Regions from separate parts of the Bacillus sp. PK6-025 genome, predicted to be linked through region 2. Evidence: a T-box and tRNA genes for the amino acid it is inferred to sense, from the RefSeq annotation. Region 2 holds a T-box; the other holds one or more tRNA genes.
The links. The T-box of region 2 lies ahead of ileS (isoleucine--tRNA ligase). A T-box ahead of a tRNA ligase gene usually reads a tRNA of that ligase, here a tRNA-Ile.
Positions count from the first base shown of each region.

Region 1: it encodes a tRNA-Ile, which carries the amino acid that the T-box ahead of ileS (isoleucine--tRNA ligase) is inferred to sense. The anticodon was not compared.

Region 1 covers NZ_CP096509.1:31,000-35,948, forward strand. The annotation lists gene recR (recombination protein RecR) at 1-236, shown strand, start outside; gene M1D67_RS00160 (YaaL family protein) at 257-481, shown strand; gene M1D67_RS00165 (pro-sigmaK processing inhibitor BofA family protein) at 546-812, shown strand; rRNA gene M1D67_RS00170 (16S ribosomal RNA) at 1,097-2,645, shown strand; tRNA gene M1D67_RS00175 (tRNA-Ile) at 2,748-2,824, shown strand; tRNA gene M1D67_RS00180 (tRNA-Ala) at 2,836-2,911, shown strand; rRNA gene M1D67_RS00185 (23S ribosomal RNA) at 2,993-4,949, shown strand, end outside.
Region 2 covers NZ_CP096509.1:1,706,647-1,711,595, forward strand. The annotation lists gene M1D67_RS08870 (YggS family pyridoxal phosphate-dependent enzyme) at 1-316, shown strand, start outside; gene sepF (cell division protein SepF) at 313-765, shown strand; gene M1D67_RS08880 (YggT family protein) at 776-1,042, shown strand; gene M1D67_RS08885 (YlmH family RNA-binding protein) at 1,177-1,953, shown strand; gene M1D67_RS08890 (DivIVA domain-containing protein) at 2,050-2,544, shown strand; T-box leader at 2,607-2,836, shown strand; gene ileS (isoleucine--tRNA ligase) at 2,888-4,949, shown strand, end outside.

The DNA of each region.
Region 1 (4,949 bases), 1.7 Mb from region 2:
ATATTAAAATACCCGAATTGCTGAAACGGTTGCAGGATGATCAGGTGACTGAAGTCATTCTCGCGACAAACCCGAATATAGAAGGAGAAGCAACGGCCATGTACATTTCAAGGCTTTTAAAGCCGTCTGGTATCAAGCTGTCACGAATTGCCCATGGACTTCCGGTCGGAGGCGATTTGGAGTATGCAGATGAAGTCACTCTTTCTAAAGCGCTTGAAGGCAGACGTGAAATGTAGAGGGAGGAGATTGCATTACCATGGGTTTTCTTCGGAAAAAGAAGCTTAGAAAAGAATTTGATAACAAGCTGATTGAACAGCTGATCCATCAAAAGGAAGAATGGAACAGGCAAAAGCGGCTGATTGAAAACAGTCTTGAGCCTTCGCCAGAAGTTCTTTACGAATTAAAGGTTGCCGAGTCAAAGTACTTTTTTTATTTGCGGGAAGCAAAAAAAAGAAATATAAGGATCGGCAGCTGGAAGTAGCAGGTCTATTCGCATGATTCCCATCATATGCTTGTACAAGAACGAGCGAGGAGTGATGGAATTCATGGGATCTGTTATCTTTATCGGGGCAATTGTCGCTTTGGTTGCCCTGTTGTTTTTTTCAAAAGCATCATTTAAACCTTTGCGATTAATCGGAAGAATAGCGGTTAGATTTGTAGTCGGCGCTTTGTTTTTATTCTGTGTGAATCTGTTTGGCGAGAGCGTGGGCATTCACGTGCCGATTAATATTGTAACAACCGGAGTGAGTGGATTATTGGGGGTTCCTGGTGTAGCAGCTCTTATTGTTATTAAACAATTTATCGCAATATAATTTCTTGTTGACAATTTTATTTAAAGGTGTTAAATTAGTATTCGTCGCTGATGACGAATAATTTTTTTGAAAAAAAGTTGTTGACGACATCACGATTAAATGTTAAGATATTATAGTCGCTTTGAGAGCGGCGATGAAGTTCTTTGAAAACTAAACAAGACAAACGTACCTGTTAATTCATTAAATAAATCGCACATGCGAATGTGCGTAGTCAGGGGCCTGCACGATGCAGGTCATGCAGATGTTGTCACAGGATGTGACGAACTTAATCTGCGCTCCATTATTTCATGGAGAGTTTGATCCTGGCTCAGGACGAACGCTGGCGGCGTGCCTAATACATGCAAGTCGAGCGGACAGATGGGAGCTTGCTCCCTGATGTTAGCGGCGGACGGGTGAGTAACACGTGGGTAACCTGCCTGTAAGACTGGGATAACTCCGGGAAACCGGGGCTAATACCGGATGCTTGATTGAACCGCATGGTTCAATTATAAAAGGTGGCTTCGGCTACCACTTACAGATGGACCCGCGGCGCATTAGCTAGTTGGTGAGGTAACGGCTCACCAAGGCGACGATGCGTAGCCGACCTGAGAGGGTGATCGGCCACACTGGGACTGAGACACGGCCCAGACTCCTACGGGAGGCAGCAGTAGGGAATCTTCCGCAATGGACGAAAGTCTGACGGAGCAACGCCGCGTGAGTGATGAAGGTTTTCGGATCGTAAAACTCTGTTGTTAGGGAAGAACAAGTACCGTTCGAATAGGGCGGTACCTTGACGGTACCTAACCAGAAAGCCACGGCTAACTACGTGCCAGCAGCCGCGGTAATACGTAGGTGGCAAGCGTTGTCCGGAATTATTGGGCGTAAAGCGCGCGCAGGCGGTTTCTTAAGTCTGATGTGAAAGCCCCCGGCTCAACCGGGGAGGGTCATTGGAAACTGGGGAACTTGAGTGCAGAAGAGGAGAGTGGAATTCCACGTGTAGCGGTGAAATGCGTAGAGATGTGGAGGAACACCAGTGGCGAAGGCGACTCTCTGGTCTGTAACTGACGCTGAGGCGCGAAAGCGTGGGGAGCGAACAGGATTAGATACCCTGGTAGTCCACGCCGTAAACGATGAGTGCTAAGTGTTAGAGGGTTTCCGCCCTTTAGTGCTGCAGCAAACGCATTAAGCACTCCGCCTGGGGAGTACGGTCGCAAGACTGAAACTCAAAGGAATTGACGGGGGCCCGCACAAGCGGTGGAGCATGTGGTTTAATTCGAAGCAACGCGAAGAACCTTACCAGGTCTTGACATCCTCTGACAACCCTAGAGATAGGGCTTCCCCTTCGGGGGCAGAGTGACAGGTGGTGCATGGTTGTCGTCAGCTCGTGTCGTGAGATGTTGGGTTAAGTCCCGCAACGAGCGCAACCCTTGATCTTAGTTGCCAGCATTCAGTTGGGCACTCTAAGGTGACTGCCGGTGACAAACCGGAGGAAGGTGGGGATGACGTCAAATCATCATGCCCCTTATGACCTGGGCTACACACGTGCTACAATGGGCAGAACAAAGGGCAGCGAAGCCGCGAGGCTAAGCCAATCCCACAAATCTGTTCTCAGTTCGGATCGCAGTCTGCAACTCGACTGCGTGAAGCTGGAATCGCTAGTAATCGCGGATCAGCATGCCGCGGTGAATACGTTCCCGGGCCTTGTACACACCGCCCGTCACACCACGAGAGTTTGTAACACCCGAAGTCGGTGAGGTAACCTTTTGGAGCCAGCCGCCGAAGGTGGGACAGATGATTGGGGTGAAGTCGTAACAAGGTAGCCGTATCGGAAGGTGCGGCTGGATCACCTCCTTTCTAAGGATATTATACGGAATATAAGACCTCGCGGTCTTATAGACAGGTGCGTTTAGATCTTGTTTAGTTTTGAAGGAACTTCCTTCATATGAATCAAAAGATGGGCCTGTAGCTCAGCTGGTTAGAGCGCACGCCTGATAAGCGTGAGGTCGGTGGTTCGAGTCCACTCAGGCCCACCATCTTTATATACGGGGCCTTAGCTCAGCTGGGAGAGCGCCTGCTTTGCACGCAGGAGGTCAGCGGTTCGATCCCGCTAGGCTCCACCAACGTGTTCTTTGAAAACTAGATAACAGTAGACATCACATTCAATTCGTAATGCAAGATATCACGTAGTGATTCTTTTTAACGGTTAAGTTAGAAAGGGCGCACGGTGGATGCCTTGGCACTAGGAGCCGATGAAGGACGGGACGAACACCGATATGCTTCGGGGAGCTGTAAGCAAGCTTTGATCCGGAGATTTCCGAATGGGGAAACCCACTGCTCGTAATGGAGCAGTATCCATATCTGAATTCATAGGATATGAGAAGGCAGACCCGGGGAACTGAAACATCTAAGTACCCGGAGGAAGAGAAAGCAAATGCGATTCCCTGAGTAGCGGCGAGCGAAACGGGAACAGCCCAAACCAAGAGGCTTGCCTCTTGGGGTTGTAGGACACTCTGTACGGAGTTACAAAAGAACGAGGTAGATGAAGAGGCCTGGAAAGGCCCGCCATAGGAGGTAACAGCCCTGTAGTCAAAACTTCGTTCTCTCCTGAGTGGATCCTGAGTACGGCGGAACACGTGAAATTCCGTCGGAATCCGGGAGGACCATCTCCCAAGGCTAAATACTCCCTAGTGACCGATAGTGAACCAGTACCGTGAGGGAAAGGTGAAAAGCACCCCGGAAGGGGAGTGAAAGAGATCCTGAAACCGTGTGCCTACAAGTAGTCAGAGCCCGTTAACGGGTGATGGCGTGCCTTTTGTAGAATGAACCGGCGAGTTACGATCCCGTGCAAGGTTAAGTTTGAAAAGACGGAGCCGCAGCGAAAGCGAGTCTGAATAGGGCGCATGAGTACGTGGTCGTAGACCCGAAACCAGGTGATCTACCCATGTCCAGGGTGAAGTTCAGGTAACACTGAATGGAGGCCCGAACCCACGCACGTTGAAAAGTGCGGGGATGAGGTGTGGGTAGGGGTGAAATGCCAATCGAACCTGGAGATAGCTGGTTCTCTCCGAAATAGCTTTAGGGCTAGCCTCAAGGTAAGAGTCTTGGAGGTAGAGCACTGATTGGACTAGGGGCCCCTACCGGGTTACCGAATTCAGTCAAACTCCGAATGCCAAAGACTTATCCTTGGGAGTCAGACTGCGAGTGATAAGATCCGTAGTCGAAAGGGAAACAGCCCAGACCGCCAGCTAAGGTCCCAAAGTATACGTTAAGTGGAAAAGGATGTGGAGTTGCTTAGACAACCAGGATGTTGGCTTAGAAGCAGCCATCATTTAAAGAGTGCGTAATAGCTCACTGGTCGAGTGACTCTGCGCCGAAAATGTACCGGGGCTAAACGTATCACCGAAGCTGCGGACTGTTCTTACGAACAGTGGTAGGAGAGCGTTCTAAGGGCTGTGAAGCGAGACCGGAAGGACTCGTGGAGCGCTTAGAAGTGAGAATGCCGGTATGAGTAGCGAAAGAGGGGTGAGAATCCCCTCCACCGAATGCCTAAGGTTTCCTGAGGAAGGCTCGTCCGCTCAGGGTTAGTCGGGACCTAAGCCGAGGCCGAAAGGCGTAGGCGATGGACAACAGGTTGATATTCCTGTACCACCTCCTCACCATTTGAGCAATGGGGGGACGCAGGAGGATAGGGTAAGCGCGGTATTGGATATCCGCGTCCAAGCAGTTAGGCTGGGAAATAGGCAAATCCGTTTCCCGTAAGGCTGAGCTGTGATGGCGAGCGAAATATAGTAGCGAAGTTCCTGATTCCACACTGCCAAGAAAAGCCTCTAGCGAGGTGAGAGGTGCCCGTACCGCAAACCGACACAGGTAGGCGAGGAGAGAATCCTAAGGTGATCGAGAGAACTCTCGTTAAGGAACTCGGCAAAATGACCCCGTAACTTCGGGAGAAGGGGTGCTCTGTTAGGGTGCAAGCCCGAGAGAGCCGCAGTGAATAGGCCCAGGCGACTGTTTAGCAAAAACACAGGTCTCTGCGAAGCCGTAAGGCGAAGTATAGGGGCTGACGCCTGCCCGGTGCTGGAAGGTTAAGAGGAGCGCTTAGCGTAAGCGAAGGTGCGAATTGAAGCCCCAGTAAACGGCGGCCGTAACTATAACGGTCCT
Region 2 (4,949 bases):
ATCTTCAAAACACGGCATGGCAAAAGAAGAGGTTCTTTCTTTTGTAAAAAAACTGTCTGCATATGAAAACATCCGGATTGCGGGATTAATGACGATGGCTCCTTTTACGGATGACGAGACGGCAATCAGAAGCTGTTTTCGCTTGCTGAGAGAGCTGCGCGACGAGGTTCGCGGGCTCGGTCAATGGAACGCCCCGTGCAGCGAGCTTTCGATGGGGATGTCTAACGACTATACGATCGCAGTCGAGGAAGGCGCGACATTCGTCAGAATCGGATCTTCCTTAGTCGGAAATGAAACTGGAGGTGGACAATCATGAGTTTGAAAAACAAATTTAAAAACTTTTTTTCCTTGGATGATGAGGAATACGAATACGAGTACATTGAAACAGACAGGGAGGAAATCCCTGAAGAGCATGAATCGAAAGACAGAACCGCCTACCAGTCTAAAGCGGCTGGGAAGCAGAATGTCGTAAGTTTGCAAAGCGTTCAGAAATCTTCTAAAGTAGTGTTAAGTGAGCCTCGGGTGTACGCGGAAGCCCAGGAAATCGCAGACCATATCAAAAACCGGCGCGCCGTCGTCGTGAACCTGCAGCGCATTCAGCACGATCAGGCGAAAAGAATCGTTGATTTCTTGAGCGGAACTGTATATGCTCTCGGCGGCGATATTCAGCGGATCGGAGCGGACATCTTTTTATGCACGCCTGAAAACGTCGATGTCTCCGGCACGATTTCCGAGCTCATAGAAGAAGAACATCAGAGGTGGTAAATCGCAGATGATCCTACTTTATCAAATTTTAAGCACGCTTATAACCGTCTATTCGTTTGCGCTCATTATTTACATTTTTATGTCTTGGGTGCCTAATGCAAGGGAGTCTTCATTCGGCCGGGTGCTTGCTTCACTTTGCGAGCCTTATCTCGAACCGTTCAGAAGGATTATTCCTCCGCTCGGGATGATTGATATTTCTCCGCTCGTGGCGATTTTCATCCTGCGGTTCGCAGATGCAGGGCTTCTTGCGGTTTTCAGAATGCTCGGCGCTTTTTAAAGACATTATGCCGATCTCCCGTAAGACTTACCGCAGGCAGCGGCGCCGTGGTTCAGGAGCGTGCCTTCAATCTTTGCGGGCCGAGTATCGGGCTTGGCTGTAGGCCAGGCCTCTTTACATAGAAAGGAAAGACAATGAGCGATATTTACCAGCATTTCAGAAAAGACGAAGAGCCGTTTATCGACCAGGCTCTTGAGTGGAAAAGAATCGTGGCGGAACAGTACCGGATGAAGCTGACCGATTTTTTGGACCCGCGGGAACAGGTGATCCTGCAATCTGTCATCGGTCAGTCGGACGAAGTGAGGCTTGAATTTTTCGGGGGCTTCCCTGAGGCCGAACGAAAGAGGGCTTTACTATTCCCTGAATATGCTGAGCCGTCTGCCGAAGATTTTCAGCTTCAGGGCTGGGAAGTCATCTATCCGCAAAAATTCGCCTCCATCGAGCATCGCGAGCTTCTCGGCTCATTGATGGGCATCGGATTGAGGCGCCAAAAGTTCGGCGACCTCATCTTTTCGGACGGGACATGGCAGTTTATCTGTTCGGAAGAAGTCGCTGATTTTGTTTTCACCCAGCTGACACAAATCGGCAAGGTGAAAGTTTCCCTTGAAAAAATTCCGCTTTCTAAGCTTAAAGTACCGGAGCAGGATGTCGAAATAAGGGATGATACGGTTTCATCTTTGAGGCTTGATGCGATTTGCTCGGCAATGAGCAGGCAATCCCGGCAAAAAGCACAGGTTCTCGTGAAAAATGGCCTCGTGAAAGTGAACTGGAAAGTCATTGAAGACCCTTCATATGCACTGGCGGAAGGGGATATGATTTCGATCCGGGGGTTTGGCCGGTTCAGGATGAAAAACATTGACGGCAAAACGAAGAAGGGCAAATGGAGATTGACGTTTGAAAAACAAAAATGACGCGTTTTAACAGTTTTTTCTCCGCCCGGTCGAATTTTGCTTTATAATGTTGACTAGGACAAATGTACATAAAGAAAAATAATGGAGGTGGGCAGCATGCCTTTGACGCCAAATGACATTCATAATAAAACATTTACAAAAGCGTTCCGCGGCTATGACGAAGATGAAGTGAACGAGTTCCTGGCCCAGGTGAGAAAGGATTATGAGATCATTCTGCGCAAAAAAAATGAGCTTGAATCAAAGGTGAACGAGCTTGACGAGCGTCTCGGCCATTTTTCGACGATCGAAGAGACGTTGAATAAATCGATCCTTGTCGCACAGGAAGCAGCAGAAGACGTAAAGCGCAATTCCGAGAAAGAAGCGAAGCTCATCATTCGTGAAGCTGAGAAAAACGCTGACCGGATCATTAATGAGTCTCTTTCAAAATCGAGAAAGATCGCGATGGAAATCGAAGAGCTGAAAAAGCAGTCAAAAGTGTTCAGAACCCGTTTCCAAATGCTGATCGAAGCGCAGCTTGACCTGTTGAAAAACGACGACTGGGATCATTTGCTTGAATACGAAGTAGACGCCGTCATGGATGAAAAAGAATAGAATTTCATTTGCGTTCTTGACATATCGTCATCCGTTCGCATATAATACGTTCATAAATTGAGTGAAAAACGTTTGAGAGGGACAGACATTGATTTCTGAAAACAATGAAAGCGACCCGGGGGCGGTGTAAGCCCGGGATTGTTGGAATCGTTGTGAATCAGCCCTCAAGTTTCCTTTCTGAACCGTCCAGTAGGAAAGGACGTCCCATCACGTTACGATGTTTGAGCGGATAAGCCGAATCGGCTTGTCTAAAAGGGTGGTACCGCGAGATCAAAGCCTTCTCGTCCCTTATGGGATGAAAAGGCTTTTTTTGTTTTAGAAAAGATGTTTTGGAGGAATGGTAATGGATTATAAAGATACGCTCTTAATGCCGAAAACAGATTTTCCGATGAGAGGAAACCTGCCGAACCGTGAACCTGAAATCCAGGGGAAATGGGAAGATATGGACATTTACAGCCTCGTTCAGAAACGAACCGAAGGCCGGCCGATGTTCGTGCTTCATGACGGACCTCCGTATGCGAACGGCGATATTCATATGGGCCATGCGCTCAACAAAGTACTGAAGGACTTCATCGTCCGTTCGAGATCGATGAGCGGCTATCATGCACCGTATGTTCCGGGCTGGGATACACACGGCCTGCCGATTGAAACAGCGCTCACGAAAAACAAAAAAGTGAAGCGCAAAGAAATGACGGTAGCCGAATTCCGCAAGCTTTGCGAAGAATACGCATGGCAGCAAATCGAAGGACAAAAAACGCAATTTAAGCGCCTCGGTGTCAGAGGAGATTGGGAAAACCCATACGTGACCCTTAAGCCGGAGTTTGAAGCGCAGCAAATTAAAGTATTCGGCGAAATGGCGAAAAAAGGCTATATTTACAAAGGGAAGAAGCCGGTTTACTGGTCCCCTTCAAGCGAATCCGCTCTGGCTGAAGCTGAAATCGAATACCATGATAAACGCTCGCCGTCTATCTATGTTGCATTCGATGTGAAAGATGGAAAAGGTGTATTAACAAACGGCGAAAAAATCGTCATTTGGACGACAACGCCGTGGACGATCCCGGCCAATCTCGGCATCGCCGTACACCCTGAATTGGAGTACAGCGTCGTTGCTGCCGGAGGCGCGCGCTATGTGATGGCAAGCGCATTGATTGAAAGCGTGGCAAAAGCGATCGGCTTTGAAGATCATGAAGTCGTTCAAACTGTTAAAGGAAAAGACCTGGAACATATCGTCGCGGTTCATCCTTTATACAGCAGAGATTCTCTTGTTATGCTCGGTGAACACGTAACTACAGATGCCGGTACAGGCTGTGTTCATACTGCTCCGGGACACGGTGAAGACGACTTTATCATCGGTCAGAAATACGGACTTGACGTGCTTTGCCCGGTTGATGAAAAAGGACATATGACGAGCGAAGCCCCTGGTTTTGAAGGACTGTTTTACGATCAGGCCAACAAACCGATTACAGAACAGCTCGAAGAAAAAGGCGCTTTGCTGAAGCTCGATTTCATCACCCACTCCTATCCGCACGACTGGAGAACGAAAAAACCGACCATTTTCCGCGCGACCTCCCAATGGTTCGCTTCTATCAAAGACTTTAGAGACGAGCTTCTTGACGCGGTGAAAGAAACAAAATGGGTGCCTGAATGGGGCGAAACGCGCCTCTACAATATGGTCCGCGACCGCGGCGACTGGTGTATCTCAAGACAGCGCGCATGGGGCGTGCCGATTCCGGTATTTTATGCCGAAAACGGGGAGCCGATCATCACGGATGAAACGATCGACCACGTTTCTGAACTATTCAGGGAGCACGGTTCGAACATTTGGTTTGAAAAAGAAGCGAATGAACTGCTTCCGGAAGGCTTTACGCATCCGGGAAGCCCGAACGGCAAGTTCACAAAGGAACAGGACATCATGGATGTCTGGTTTGATTCAGGTTCGTCACATCAGGCCGTACTGGAAGAGCGCGATGATCTTGTAAGACCTGCGGACTTGTATCTGGAAGGATCTGACCAATACCGCGGCTGGTTTAACTCATCGATTTCGACAGCCGTTGCCGTAACGGGTAAAGCACCATATAAAGGTGTGCTGTCACACGGTTTTGCCCTTGACGGAGAAGGCCGCAAAATGAGCAAATCGCTCGGGAATGTCGTTGTTCCGGCAAAAATCATGAATCAGTTCGGGGCCGATATTTTAAGGCTGTGGGTTGCGTCTGTCGACTATCAAGCAGATGTCCGCGTATCTGACGCGATCTTAAAGCAAGTCGCAGAAGTGTACCGGAAGATCCGCAACACGTTCCGTTTTCTTCACGGAAACATTGCTGATTTTGACCCGGCGAAAGATGCAATCGCTGTGGAAGAACTTCGCGAAGTCGATCAGTACATTTTGATCAAGCTGAACAGCCTTA